DNA from 2 places in the Streptomyces sp. A0592 genome. Region 1 is predicted to be linked to the other one. Evidence: riboswitches for the same ligand, from Rfam matches in the RefSeq annotation. Region 1 holds a riboswitch; the other holds the start of a gene.

Region 1 (7,270 bases):
GGGCCGCGGCGGCGGTCTCCGCGGAGATGAGCGGGTCGATGACGATGACGCCCCGGTCGCCCTCGACGAGGGTCATGTTCGACAGGTCCAGGCCGCGCACCTGGTAGACGCGGTCGGTGACCTGGTACAGGCCCTGCCGGGCGCAGAGCCGGGCCTGGCGCCACAGGCTGGGGTTGGCGGTGTCGGGGCAGTCGGCCTCGAGGAAGGCGTAGGCGTCGTTGTCGTAGACCACGCGGCCGTCGGCCGCCTTGATCACGGCCGGCGTCAGGGCCGCGATGAAGCCGCGGTCGGCGTTCTCGAAGTCGGTCGTGTCCTCGAAAGGCAGTGCGCTACTCATCCGTGCCGTCCGTTCACAGGGGCGTGGCGGGCAGGACGACGAGCCGGCCGCCGCGGGAGCGGGTGCCGGTCGGCCGAACTCGTCGACGAGCCGCGACAAGGGCGTTAAGGCCACAATCTGGCATATACCCCCACGGATGCCCCGGAGCCACGTCCACCGAGGGGAGCCTCGGTCACGGCTCCGCTCGCGACAGGCGCGCGGGCGCCGCCGATGCTGCCGCGCGGCGGTGCTTGAGGTTGACGGCCGAAGCCTTGGCCACTGCCACGGGGTTCAGGAATCTCAGCGGCGAGATCAATCGGGATCCGAACAGGTGCATGTGCCGCGCCACCGCTTCGTCGCGCGCCGCCGCCGAGAACATCAGCCGCTCCAGGGGGTTGAACGGGCGGGCCCTGGCGAAGTCGGCGGCCAGGTACTGGTGGCCGCGCAGCCTGCGCCGGTGCCGGCGCGCGTACGCCGCCAGGGACGCGTCGAGGTTGCCCGGGTGGCCCGGGTTGCGCCGGTCGCCGCGGTCGCTCCGGCCGGTGAGGGCCGGGGCGACAGCCTCTGCCAGCCACTGCGCGGACTCCAGCGCCCACCCGCAGCCCACACCCCACAGGGGATCGCCGGTGAGGGCGGCGTCGCCGATGAGTGCGACGCCCGGCGCCTTCGGACTGCGGCTGTTCAGCTGGTAGTTGACAGTGCCGGTGATCTTCGTGACGCGCTCGGCGGAGTCGATGGGCGGCGCCTCGGGAAGGGCGCGGACGAACGCGAGGAAGCTGCCCTCCAGGTCGTCCCGGAAGGCCGGCAGCCACTTCTTGCCGGGGAGCACCGCGATCACGGTCACGCCGTCCTCGTTCGGGAAGGCGTACGCCATGTCGGGGTCGAGGAACCACGTGTGGCCGAGCCCGCCGTGCAGCGGGAGGTCGCGGAAGTGCGCGAAGTAGCCGAACCGCCCGTTCTCGTACTCCCGACCGGGCACCCCGGCGTACTTCGCGACGGCCGAGTCCTTGCCGTCGGCGCCGACCACCAGCCGGGCGCGGATCTCCCGCTCGCCCTGCGGCGTCGAGGCGCGCACCCCCACGGTTCGCCCGGTTTCCCGGACCAGCCCGGTCACCTGGTGGCCGAGGAGCAGGTCGACGCCCGGGGTCCGGCCCGCATGGGACCTGATCATCGGGTCGAGGGTGCTGCGCCGGATGTTGTACGCGTACGGCAGCTCGGGGCCGCCGGGCGCGGCCTTCGGCTCGATCCATCCCCAGCGGGTGTACCAGCGGGCCTTGTTGCGTACGGCTCCCGCCTTCTCGATGGCGGGGACGAGACCGAGCTCGTCCAGCACCGGGTGGGCGTTGGCCGTGATGGAGTGGGTGCACAGCACCTTGTACGCGTCGGGGTCCGAACGCCGTTCCAGCAGTGCGACGCGGACACCGCGCCGGGCGAGCAGGATCGCCGCGGCACTGCCGGCGAGGCTTGCCCCGCTGATGACGACGTCGTAGTCGTATCCCGTGCTCTCGGGCTGGGTCATGTACCGATCGCTCCCTTCGGGGTGTGGTGCCGTTCATGGGAGTGGCAGTGGTGCGGTGCCGTTGACGTCGGCACTGTCAGGCACATGACGAATTATGCGGTCCGCGGGCTCAGACGGAGTCCGTCCGCAGGGAGGCCAGGACCCGCCCCAGCGCGTCGTCGGGAGGCTGGGGGGCGCCGTCGGCGAATGCCGCCCGGGCGCGGTCGAGGTCGGCACGCCGGAAGGGTCGGGGCTCTTGCGGGCTCAGCCGGATGACCAGTGGAGACACCCCCTCCCGCTGGTACGCGGCGAGTTTGTGGTGCCCGTCGAGGAGATGGCCCACACCGCTCCCGGCGGTGGGGAACAACGCGACCAGGGCCGGCAGGGCCCCGCCGGCACGGATGCGGTCGCGGTAGCCGCGCACCGCCCGGTGGTCGCGGGGCGGCCAGGCGTCGGTGGTCACCAGCGCGAGCTCCTCCTCCGCGTACCAGCCGTGGACCTTGCGGGCCTGCGGACGGACCACCCGCAGGTGGTGCGGAGCGAGCCCGGCCGTCATCACGTACCGCCCGGGGGCGAGCAGGGACAGCAGCGGCCGCAGGCACTCCGGATCCGGCGGCTCGGCCTGGCCGGTACGGGGATCGGGCACGAGCCCGGGGGCGCCGAGCCACTCGGTGAGGTACTTGACCTCGGCGAGCCCGGGTCCGCCCGCGCCCGCGCGGGCCGCCAGCCAACCCATGCTGCCGCAGCGGTCGTTGGCCTCCAGGACCGCGGGGTCGCCCGCGAGGAGGAGCAGGCTGCCGCCTTCGTCGCCGATGACCTCGATGACGCCGTGCCCGTCGGGCACGTCGATGCATACGGAGCGGGGAGCGGGAGGCGGTCGTCCGATCATCTGCCGATCGTACGGAGGCCCGGCCGCCCAGCAGACCGGAGGGCGGCGGACCGCGTCCGTCAGCCGTGTGCCAGCAGGAGGTGGCGCTCGTCCGGGGTGAGGCCGCCGCGCACACCGTGCGGGACCCGGTCGGCCAGGGCCCGGCGGCGGCACGGGAGCCGAACCGGGCAGCGGCGGCACACCGCCTTGGCAGCCTCCTCGCGCTCCCGGGCAGCCGCGGCCTGCTCGTTGGCGCCCCGCTCGAAGACGTCCCGGGCCCCCGAGCGGCACGGTCCGTCGAACGGCGCGTCGTGGCGGGAGTCGAGGAGTGCGTCCGTACGGGAGGTGTCGGTCACGCCCGGGTTCCTTCCGGCAGCGGCGGTCCGTCGTGACCGCCTGTTCCCCCGCGTATCACCAGATTCCGAGCGTCCATGCATCGTCGCGGTCAAGCGGTGCCGTGTGCTCGTAGCCGCCGTCAGTCCCGCTTGTACCCGTCGCCGAAGTTCAGGGTGTGTTCGAGGACGTCTTCCATGGGGTCGTCGATCTGCCCGATGTTGATCAGTGCGACCACCGGCGCATCGCGAGACTGCCGGTTGTCGTCCGCCATGGCGGTACCTGCGGCAATGACGGTGAGGGCAGCCGCCAGGGCTCCCGTGATGATCTTCCTCATAACCCGGTAACGACACCGGCCCCGGGAGGATGCGGCCCCCAACCACCGCGGCCCGGGAGCCGCGGGGCTTCCACGGTCAGAGCCGCCAGTACGTCCCCGCACGGGAATCGACGTGCACCACGTGCCGGCCGACGCGGACCACGTGGTGGTCCGGGCCGGACCAGGAGCCGGCGCCGCCCTCCGCACCGGGCAGTGGGGTCCAAATCTCCAGGAAGGTACTGCCGTTCGGGTTGGTGCCCCGCTCGACGAGGTTCGCACCGTCCCACCGGAGGGTGCCCGTGTCGTCGCCGGGCTCTCCGGTGAGGTGGTGGAAGCGCACCTGGGAGCCGTCGAATGAGGTCGTTCCGGCGAAACCCCGGCTGTCGGCGTAGTACGGCCCGGCCTGGAGCCACACCACTTCGTCGTCCCGGTCCTCGACGAGCGCTCCGCCGTTGCGGCTGATGCCGCGGCGCAGCCAGGCTCCGCGCTCGGGCACCGCAACGCCGTCCCCCCGCTCCGGGCCCGGCTCCGGCTGCGGCTCCGGCTCAGGCGCGGTCATCGGAGGCGGGGCTGGTGGGGCCGTCCTGGTCGCCCTGGTCGTCCACGGCCAGCAGCGTCAGGGGTACGTTGCCGCGTACCGCCTGCGAGTACGGGCAGACCGCGTCCGCCCGGTGCAGCAGGGGCTGGAGGTCCGCCGCCCGCCACCCCGGCAGGCTGACGGTGACGGACACCGCGAGGCCGTATCCCGCGGGCGTGTCCGTCGTACCGAGCTCCACTTCGCACGCCACCCGCGCGGCGGAGGCGTCCGCTCCGAACTCTGCGGCGACCTCGGCGAACGCGGAGGTGAAGCAGGCGGCGAAACCGGCCGCGAAGAGCTGCTCGGGGTTGGTGGTACCGGGCACCTTCTTGCGCGGCGGCGCGAGGCGGACGTCCAGGCGCCCGTCCTCGGTGCGGACGGATCCGGTGCGGCCCCCGGCGGCGTGCGCGGTCGTCCGGTACAGGCTGCGGGTGAGTGGCACGGTCATGGCGTTCGGCCGATCTTGCTCGACGAGGACGCTGCCCGGGTGCGGACAGCGGGCGGTGCCGCTCGTGCGGCACCTCGCGCGTCGTCGTGCGTAACCGGGTACGGCGCATCTCGTCCGGGGCCTGGGATCCGGCCGCCGGACAATCTAGCACCGGGTACGGGCGGCCGGGTCCCCGCCCGCGGTGCGGTTCCTCACCCCGGGGACTCGGACCGGCACCGGCTGCGGTACGCACCCGGAGGCATGCCCTCCCACCGGGTGAAGGCCCGGACCAGGGCCGTCGCACCGCTCAGGCCGACGAGCGGGGCGATCCGGTCCAGGGGCAGGGCCGTGGTCTCCAACAGCCGCCTGGCCCGGCCGTGGCGGGCGGTGTCCAGGAGCGCACGCCAGGACGTGCCCTCCGCGTGCAGGGCCCTGCGCAGGGTCCGGACGCTGAGGTTGAGCTGCCCCGCGGGACCCTCGGGGCCCGCGTCACCGAGCGGGGCGCGCTCCAGCCACTGGCGGACGCGCTCGGCGACGGTCCCGGCCGCGGACAGCTGCTGCAGGAGGCGGTCGGCGTAGGCCCGGTGCAGGGCGTTGAGTGCCGGATCGTGGAGGGGGCGGCGCCTGTCGAGGTCCGCGTCGGCGACCGTGATCACGTTGTCCGGGGCGTCGAAGGTGACGGGGCAGCCGAAGAAGCGCGCGTAGGGCTCGGCGGAGCCGGCGCGGGGGTGGGCGAACGACACGGTCAGGGGCGTCCAGTCGTCGCCGGCGATCCAGCGGGCCGCGCGCACCATGCTGCTGACGACCGCTTCCACCTGCTGGGGGTGCATGGCGGGCGGGCCGACGGTCGGCCGGTAGCCGATCCGGCCGACGCCGTCGCGGCGGTCCAGGGCGACCGTGCCCGCCTGGCTGATCAGGGGGTGGTACCGCTCGGCCGCCTGCGCGGCGTCCGCGAGGCTGGCGCAGGTGAGGACGAGGTGGCCCAGGATGTGCAGGCCGTCGGGCCGGATGCGGTCGCCGACCAGGAGGCCGGTGTGCGGGCCGGCGTCCCGCGCGGCGAGCACCTCGTCCCACAGGGCGCGCATCTCGCCGTACTCCAGCCGGTCCGTGGGCAGGGCCCAGGGGCCGGACCCGCCGGTGCCCTCGGCGGTCGCGCTCAGGACGGCGAGGGCGTAGGACGCGGTGACGGATGGCGGCCGTTCGGTGGACACGGCCGTCAGTCAATGCGGGCGCACCACACCCGTCAAGGGCATCCGCGGGAGGTCCGCCGGGGCGGGCCGGGTCCGGGGAGTCAACTCGTTGGCCGCGGGGGTGAATGACGGCGCCGCGGGCGGCTCCTAGGGTCGTCCTTCGGACACCAGAGGAGTACGCCGTGATTCTCTTCCTGCTCCCCGCAGGCGACTACGACCCCACCGAGGCGGCGGTGCCCTGGGCGGCATTGCACGATGCCGGCTTCGAGGTGCGGTTCGCGACCCCGGGCGGGAAGGTCGCACTGGCCGACCCCCGGCTCACGGACCTCGGCTTCTCCTGGCTGTCACCCTGGCTGATGACCCGTCGCGCCGAGCTGGCCGCCTACCGGCGCCTCACCGGGGACCCGTCCTTCCTGGCCCCCTCCTCCTACGCGGAGGTCGACCCGACCGGCATCACGGGCCTCTTCGTACCGGGCGGCCACGCCCCGGGCATGCGGACGATGCTCGAGGACTCCACCGCCCAGCAGCTGTTCGCCCGGGCCATTCTCCAGGGGCTGCCGGTGGGGGCCGTCTGCCACGGCGTGCTGCTCGCCGCCCGGGCCGAGGATCCCGCCACGGGGCGCTCGGTCCTCCACGGCAGGCGGACGACGGCGCTGACCTCCTTGCTGGAGTTGACGGGGTGGAACCTCACCCGGTTCTGGCTGGGACGCTACTACCGGACCTACCGCACCACCGTGCAGCAGGAGGTCACGGCGGCCCTCGCCGACCCGCGGCACTTCCTGGCAGGACCGCCCCTGCCCGTCCGTGACACCGCGGCCCGGCCCGGGCGCGGCTTCACCGTCAGGGACGGCAACTACGTCTCGGCGCGGTGGCCGGGCGACTGCCACCGCCTCGCGGCCGACTACCTGGCCCTGGTCCGCTCGCATGCGGCGGCGGGAAGGGCGGACCGCTCGGCACGAGACCGCCCGGATGCGGGGGTCAGATCACTTGGGCGGGCGGAAGGATCCGGGTCACGCGGCACCGAGGACGTTGTCGAGGTGCGCGGCGAGTGAGGATCGCAGCTCTTCGGGAGACATCTTCCGCTCGTCGAGCAGGTGCGCCACGAGGTCGGCCCGGATGGCGGCCAGCAGTGCGTGGGCGGTGAACTCCGGGGCGTGGACGCCGGGAACCCGGTCGAGCGCCGTACGCAGGGTCTCGTGCCACCAGCCGTAGTGCTGGGCCTGGTACGGGCTGCTGATCCCGGCGTCCTCCGCGGCGGACATGAGGTTCCGGTTGTCGATCTTGAAGGTCAGGGCGGTGTCGAGGAGGTCCGCCACCTGCTGCCGCGGTGCGGAACCCGTTGCTTCCTGAACCTCCCGCACCGTGCGCCGGAGCGGTTCGAGGCGGGAGGTGATGACGGCTGCGATCAGGCCGGAGCGGTCGCCGAAGCGGCGGAAGAGGGTGCCCTTGCCCACGCCCGCGGCTGCGGCGATGTCGTCCATGGACACGCCGTGGGGGCTGCTGCTGGCGGCGAAGAGAGCGTCGGCGGCTGCCAGGACGGCCTCTCGGTTGCGCTGGGCGTCCGCGCGCTCGGTGCGCTCCGTACGCTCCGCTCGTTGGGCCACGGGTCCTCCTCGGTCTGCGGCCTCTCCGGCCCCCGGAATGATATTCGGCCGGGCGGTGTCAGTGACTCGCGGCCGCCGCCCGCACCTCCCGTTCGACGAAGGCGCGCAGGGTGCCCGGGGGGCGCCCGGTGAGGCGCTCGA
Region 2 (7,270 bases), on a different contig from region 1:
AAGTGGATATTTCGAACAGCGTCGAGGAGTCCTGGAGATGAGCGACCAGTCACCACCCGCGGGCTGGACCCCTCGCGACCCGGACACCCCGCCCGGCGGCGGCCCGGGCGGCCCGGGCGGCCGGGGCGGACAGGACGGGCAGGACGGGCAGCGCGGACCGGACCGCCCGGGCCGCCCCGGCCACCCGGACCAGCCGGACCGCTCCGGGAAGAAGACCCGCCGCGGGCGGACCGGATGGCGCCGCGCCCTCCCCACCTGGCGCATGGTCCTCGGCGCCGTACTGCTCCTCGCCCTCCTGGTCGGCGGCGGCCTCGTGGCCGGTTACCTGCTGGTCGACATCCCGCCCGCCAACGCCGCCGCGACCGCGCAGTCCAACGTCTACCTCTACTCCGACGGCTCCCAGATCGCCCGCGACGGCGAGGTCAACCGGGTCAACGTGCCCCTCTCGCAGATCCCGCTGACCGTCCAGGAGGCCGTACTGGCCGCGGAGGACCGGGACTTCCACTCCGAACGGGCGGTGGACCCCAAGGCGATGATCCGCGCCGCCTGGAACACGGCCACCGGCAAGGGCACCCAGTCCGGCTCGACGATCACCCAGCAGTACGTCAAGAACTACTACCTGGGCCAGGAACAGACGATCAAACGCAAGGCCAAGGAGTTCTTCATCGCGATCAAACTCGGTCGCGAGAAGTCCAAGGCCTACATCCTCGAGGGCTACCTGAACACCAGCTACTTCGGCCGCAACGCGTACGGCATCCAGGCCGCTTCCCAGGCCTACTACGGCAAGGACGTCAGCAGCCTCACCACCGCCGAGGGCGCCTACCTCGCCACCCTGCTCAACTCCCCCAGCGCCTTCGACGTCGTCTCCCACCCGCAGAGCCGCGCCCGCGCCCTCGCCCGCTGGAACTACGTCCTCGACGGCATGGTCAAGAAGGGCTGGCTGCCCGCCGCCGAGCGCACGGCCACGCAGTTCCCCGAACCCGGCAAGGTCCGGGCCGCCGCGGGCCTGTCCGGCCAGCGCGGCTACCTCGTCGAAGCGATCAAGGAGTTCATCCTCGACCGCGAGATCCTCGACGACAAGACCCTCGCCGAGGGCGGCTACCGCATCAGGACCACCATCGACCGGCGCCGCCAGGCCGACTTCGTCGAGGCCGTCGACGACCAGATGCTGAGCAGGCTCGACCCCGAGGCGCGCAAGGCCGACCGGGTGGTCCGGGCCGGCGGGGTCTCCATCGACCCGGCCACCGGCAAGGTCGTCGCCATGTACGGCGGCGTCGACTACACCAGGCAGTACGTGAACAACGCGACCCGGCACGACTACCAGGTCGCCTCCACCTTCAAGCCGTTCGTCTTCGCGGCCGCCGTCGAGAACGACTCCCGCACCCAGGACGGCCGCAGGATCACCCCCAACACCGTCTACAACGGCGACAACAAGCGCCCCGTCGTCGGCGGCCGGATCCGCTTCGCCCCGGAGAACGAGGGCCAGGTCTCCTACGGCAACATCACCGTCAACACCGCCACCGACCTCTCCGTCAACGCCGTCTACGCGCAGATGGCCGTCGACGTCGGCACCGCCAGGGTCAAGAAGACCGCCATCGACCTCGGCATCCCCGAGGACACCCCGAACTTCGTGGTCGGCCCGGCCATGGCGCTCGGCACCCTCCAGGCCAGCGTCCTCGACATGACCCAGGCGTACGCGACCCTCGCCGACCACGGCCGCCGGACCCCCTACACCTTCCTGGAGGAGATCGCGAAGGGCGACGACAAGATCCCCCTGCCCGAGCGCACCCCCGTCCAGGCCATCAGCCGCGAGGCCGCCGACACCACCACGTCCATGCTGGTCAGCGTCGTGGACAACGGGACCGGCACGGCGGCCCTCGCCGCCGGCCACCCGGCCGCGGGCAAGACCGGCACCGGCGAGCTGGACCGTTCCGCCTGGTTCGCGGCCTACACCCCGAACCTGGTCAGCGTGGTCGCGATGATGGGCCAGGACCCGGACACCGGCACCCTGGAGTCGCTGTACGGGGCCCTCGGCGAACCCCGCATCGGCGGTGGCGGCTATCCGGCCCGGATCTGGGCCTCGTACACGAAGACCGCGCTGGAGGGCACCGACCCCGTCGACTTCGAACTCGACCTCCAGCCGGGCGCCGCCCAGCCCCCGCCGCCGCCCTCGTGGCAGTCGGAACCGCCGCAGGAGACGCCCGGCGACGACGACACCCCGACCCCGCCCCAGCGCCCCACCCCGCCGTCCCGCGGCCAGGACAACGGCGGGCAGGGCGACGGGGGCCGCACGCAGGGCGGCCGCGACAACGGGGGCCAGGACGGCGGCCGCAACACCGGCGGGCAGACACAAGGGGGCCGGGACACCGGGGGCCGCACCCAGGGCGGCCAGGACGACGGCGGCACCAGCCAGGGCGACGAGGGCGGCGCCACTGCCGGCAGCCAGGGCGGGACGGGCACGGGCGGGGGCACGGGCGGAGGCGGCTGGGACGGCGGCGGGACGATCGGAGGCCCCCGCCCGCCGTCCGCGTTCCTGGAGTGAGCGGTATCAGTGGCCGGAGGTCGCCTTCAGCCCCACCACGGCGACCAGCAGCAGACAGATGAAGAAGATCCGGGCGGCGGTGACGGGCTCACCCAGCACCGCCATACCGAGCACGGCCGCACCGGCGGCCCCGATGCCCACCCACACCCCGTACGCCGTACCGATGGGCAGGGTCTTCGCCGCGTAGGACAGCAGCACCATGCTCGCCACGATCCCGGCACCCGTGAACACACTGGGCCACAGCCGGGTGAAGCCCTCGGTGAATTTCATGCCGATCGACCAGCCGACTTCGAGCAGACCGGCGACGAGAAGAAGAACCCAGGCCATGACGGCACCTCCGAGACATCGAGCGATACGGGGTGCGTCGTCTTGTCGTACCCGGTACGGCGCGTCTCGTCGGGTTCTCCCCCACCGTAGCAAGAGGCAGCGAAAAGGGCCGGTGACCTCGGCCACCAGCCCTTCTGCCGTGCGCTTACCCAGAGGCTCAGAACCTCAGAGGTACAGCCCGGTGGAGTCCTCCGACCCCTCCAGCCGCTCCGCGGCCACGGCGTGCAGGTCCCGCTCGCGCATCAGCACGTACGTCGCCCCGCGCACCTCGACCTCGGCGCGGTCCTCGGGGTCGTACAGCACCCGGTCCCCGGGCTCGACGGTCCGTACGTTCTGCCCGACCGCGACGACCTCGGCCCAGGCCAGCCGCTTGCCCACGGCGGCCGTCGCCGGGATCAGGATGCCGCCGCCGGAGCGCCGCTCACCCTCGGGCAGGTCGGACTTCACGAGCACGCGGTCGTGCAGCATGCGGATGGGCAGCTTGTCGTGGGTGGTGTTGTCGCTCACGCCCCGAACCTACCTGTCCGCGCCCGTCCCGTACCGCCCAGGGTCATCCGCGCCTGCGGCGCGCCGAGACCACGAGCAGCCCGACGACACCGACCGCGAGCAGCGCGACGGGCACGACGCGCTCCAGGCGCGGGGCCCCGTCCTCGTGGCGCAGACCGTCCCGCACGTCCGTCACGAGGCGGTTCACGGAGGCGAAGGCCCGCCCCGCGGTCTGGTCGACGGTCGAGGCGACCCGGGCCCGCGCGTCCCCGATGATCGTCTGCGGGTGCATGCGCACGCCGATCTCGTCGAGCGTCTCGGCGAGCTGCTCGCGGCGGCGGACGATGTCCGCCTCGATCTGTGCGGGGGTCCTGGCTTCCGACACCGCGCTGCCTCCGTCGTCGTGGTCGTGATCTGTGGGGGCGTAGTCCGCCGTGAACAGTCTGTCAGCTTAGTCTCGTGACGTACCGATCCCCTCCCGAGGAGACTGTCAGATGAGCGAGCGACTCCAGCCGGGCGACACCGCCCCCGCCTTCACCCTGCCCGACGCGGACGGCAACGAGGTCTCGCTCGCCGACCACAAGGGCCGCAAGGTCATCGTCTACTTCTACCCGGCCGCCCTGACGCCGGGCTGCACGAAGCAGGCCTGCGACTTCACGGACAACCTGGACGTCCTGGCCACGGCCGGCTACGACGTCATCGGCGTCTCCCCGGACAAGCCGGAGAAGCTGGCGAAGTTCCGCGAGAAGGAGCACCTGAAGGTCACCCTGGTCGGCGACCCGGAGAAGGAGACGCTGACGGCGTACGGGGCGTTCGGCGAGAAGAAGCTGTACGGCAAGACGGTCACGGGCGTCATCCGCTCCACGGTGGTCGTGGACGAGGAGGGCAAGGTCGAGCACGCCTTCTACAACGTGAAGGCGACGGGCCACGTAGCCAAGATCATCAAGGACCTGGGCATCTGACACCCCTGCCCCCACGGAGCGGCCCGCCCCACCCGGGGCGGGCCGCTCCGCTTATCGGACGAAACACCCCGTGACCGTCCGCCTGCCGAACCCGTTACCCCATACGAGAGCCGCACACGCGGCCGGACATGTGGAGGGGGCACACCATGAGGGACCCGTACGACTGCGGCACCCTGACCACGGCGGTCGCCGCATCGAGAGGCTGGGCCGACCTCATGCGGCGCCTCAACCTCAAGGAGAGCGGCGGGCGACGCCGAACGCTGCAGGAGAAGGTCACCACCTACGGGATCGACACCAGCCACTTCGCGAAACGAAGCCCGTGGCGCAAGTACCCCGACGAGGCCATTGCCGCGGCGGCGGCGACGTCCACCACCCTGCGCGAGGTTGCCGTGAAGCTTGACGCGCCCCCCGCTACGGGCACCCTGTCGCACATCGTCCGCCGCATAGCCGCCGCCGGTGTGGACATCAGCCATTTCCGCGGCATGCAACGGATCGGCATCGAGCTCCCGTTCACCAGGGCGGAGCTTGCAGGAGCCGCAGCGTCCGCGGACAGCGTGCGCGGCACGGCTCGCGCCCTGGGCGTGCCGGACGACAGTCGATCCCGCGCCACCCTCGCAAGGATGCTGAAGGCGCATGGCATAGACACCACCCATTTCAGGAACGCGCGGATCCGAATTCCCGAGGACATGCTGCGCGCAGCGGTTCCGGCAGCGCTGAGCTACGCAGACGTCATGCGCGCCCTCGGCCTTCTCGTCAACGATGTGAACCACCGGCGCGTTCGGCGGCTGATCACCCGGCTCGGACTCGACGTCAGCCACTTCAAGCGGCGTACCTGGGCAGCCTCCCAAGCGGTACGCCCACAGAAGGTTCTTGCCGACACCACCCTGACCGTGCTCCCCGAGGGGGCCTCACGCGTTCACCGTCCCCGCCTGCACCGGGCACTGCAGGAGATCGGCGTCCCCTACGCCTGCGACGACTGCGGCAACACCGGGGAGTGGCGAGGGCAACCGATCACCCTTCAGATCGATCACATAAGTGGGGACTGGCGCGACAACCGACGCGAGAACCTCCGCTACCTGTGCCCCAACTGCCACTCACTGACCGACACGTGGTGCCGAAACCGTCGCCCCAAGGCTGCGGACCTGCCCTTAGACTAAGTGCAGCACAGGCGGACTAAATATCCGAATTGGGCGATATTTCGCGGTTGTGGTGGAATTGGCAGTCACGCTTGGTTTAGGTCCAAGTGGGGTAAAACCCGTGGGGGTTCGAGTCCCCCCAACCGCACATCCACACCGAAGGCCCCGTACGCAGTTGTCGCGTACGGGGCCTTCGGCGCGATCACGGCCCGATGGCACCCGCCAGGGCGACCCGGCGGTCAGGTCAGGAGGGCGCGGATGAAGGGGACCAGGGCGCGGAAGGCCTGGCCGCGGTGGGAGATGGCGTTCTTCTCGGCCGGGGTCAGTTCCGCGCAGGTGCGGGACTCGCCCAGGGGCTGGAGGATCGGGTCGTAGCCGAAGCCGCCCGTGCCCGAGGGGGCGTGGCGCAGGGTGCCCAGGAGGCGGCCCTCCACGACGCGTTCGGTGCCGTCCGGCAGGGCGAGGGCCGCCGCGCAGAAGAAGTGGGCTCCGCGGTTCTCGTCGGCGATGTCGCCGAGCTGGGCGAGGAGCAGGTCCAGGTTGGCCTTGTCGTCGCCGTGGCGGCCGGCCCAGCGGGCGGAGAAGATGCCGGGGGCGCCGTGCAGGACGTCCACGCACAGGCCCGAGTCGTCGGCGACCGCCGGCAGGCCGGTGGCCTGGGCCAGGGCGTGTGCCTTGAGGAGGGCGTTCTCGGCGAAGGTGACGCCGGTCTCCTTGACGTCGGGGATCTCCGGGTACGCGTCCGCGCCGACCAGCCCGTGGGGCAGGCCGGCGTCGGCGAGGATGGCGCGCAGTTCGGAGACTTTGCCCGCGTTGCGGGTCGCGAGGATCAGGCTGCTGGGCGTCGAGGTCATGCCCCCATTATCCCGGGGTGCAGACCTTGGAGATCTCGCTCGCGGCGTCGGCGACCGGCTTGATGTCGGGGGCGGGGTTGCCGCTCTCGATGGCGGTGCGGACGTTCTTGACGGCCGTGTTCATCGAGTCGATGGCCTTGCCCAGGTCGGCGTTGTCCGTCTGGTCGCCGATCTTCTTGAGGTTCGTCTCGATCTGGTCGAGGGCGTTCTTGGCGTCCTGGGGGCTGTTGCCCGCCTGGGAGACGGCCTGCTGGAGGTCGTTGGCGCCGTCCGTGATGGCCACCGCCGTGTTCGCGCAGTCCATCGCCGTGGAGATGGCGTCGCAGGCGGAAAGGGCCGGGATGGTCAGGACGGCTGCCACGGCTACTGCCGCTATGCGGAGCTTCATACGGTTCTCCCGAGAGGACGTGGGCGTACAGGGGCGGGCGCACGGTGGTGACACCGTGCGCCCGTTGTCCGTAGGGACGCCGGGGGGCGTCCCGCGGTTGCCGGTTACAGGTCCAGCGCGCCCCGCTGGATGGCCTCGAGGTCCGCGCAGCCGCCGGCGGCGAGGTCGAGGAGGGCGTTGAGTTCCTTGCGGTCGAAGGGCTCGCCCTCGGCGGTGCCCTGGACCTCGACGAAGCGGCCGTCGCCGGTGCAGACCACGTTCATGTCGGTCTCGGCGCGCACGTCCTCCTCGTAGCAGAGGTCGAGGAGCGGGACGCCGTCGACGATGCCGACGCTGACGGCGGCGACGGTGCCGGTGAGGGGCTTGCGACCGGCCTTGACGAGCTTCTTCTTCTGGCCCCAGGCGACGGCGTCGGCGAGGGCGACGTAGGCGCCGGTGATGGCGGCGGTGCGGGTGCCGCCGTCGGCCTGGAGGACGTCGCAGTCCAGGACGACGGTGTTCTCGCCGAGGGCCTTGTAGTCGATGACGGCGCGCAGCGAGCGGCCGATGAGGCGGGAGATCTCGTGCGTGCGGCC

What was found. A riboswitch is a leader RNA that binds a small molecule or an ion and turns the genes downstream of it on or off. The one in region 1 is predicted to bind guanidine.
Region 2: another riboswitch for guanidine. It lies ahead of E6U81_RS22640 (multidrug efflux SMR transporter); the one in region 1 lies ahead of E6U81_RS03105 (Ohr family peroxiredoxin).

Annotation. Positions count from the first base shown of each region.
Region 1 is NZ_SSBM01000001.1:651,690-658,959, reverse strand. It holds partial or broken gene E6U81_RS03135 (alkyl sulfatase dimerization domain-containing protein) at 1-337, opposite strand, end outside; gene E6U81_RS03130 (NAD(P)/FAD-dependent oxidoreductase) at 510-1,835, opposite strand; gene E6U81_RS03125 (hypothetical protein) at 1,945-2,703, opposite strand; gene E6U81_RS03120 (WhiB family transcriptional regulator) at 2,763-3,038, opposite strand; gene E6U81_RS03115 (hypothetical protein) at 3,158-3,352, opposite strand; gene E6U81_RS03110 (hypothetical protein) at 3,429-3,890, opposite strand; gene E6U81_RS03105 (Ohr family peroxiredoxin) at 3,877-4,356, opposite strand; guanidine-III (ykkC-III) riboswitch at 4,432-4,493, opposite strand; gene E6U81_RS03100 (AraC family transcriptional regulator) at 4,548-5,546, opposite strand; gene E6U81_RS03095 (type 1 glutamine amidotransferase domain-containing protein) at 5,708-6,577, shown strand; gene E6U81_RS03090 (TetR/AcrR family transcriptional regulator) at 6,536-7,129, opposite strand; gene E6U81_RS03085 (NAD(P)H-binding protein) at 7,188-7,270, opposite strand, start outside.
Region 2 is NZ_SSBM01000016.1:57,748-65,017, forward strand. It holds gene E6U81_RS22635 (transglycosylase domain-containing protein) at 263-2,542, shown strand; gene E6U81_RS22640 (multidrug efflux SMR transporter) at 2,549-2,869, opposite strand; guanidine-III (ykkC-III) riboswitch at 2,901-2,970, opposite strand; gene E6U81_RS22645 (co-chaperone GroES) at 3,035-3,376, opposite strand; gene E6U81_RS22650 (DUF3618 domain-containing protein) at 3,420-3,740, opposite strand; gene bcp (thioredoxin-dependent thiol peroxidase) at 3,850-4,317, shown strand; gene E6U81_RS22660 (HNH endonuclease) at 4,464-5,474, shown strand; tRNA gene E6U81_RS22665 (tRNA-Leu) at 5,518-5,601, shown strand; gene rdgB (RdgB/HAM1 family non-canonical purine NTP pyrophosphatase) at 5,693-6,307, opposite strand; gene E6U81_RS22675 (hypothetical protein) at 6,315-6,695, opposite strand; gene rph (ribonuclease PH) at 6,800-7,270, opposite strand, start outside.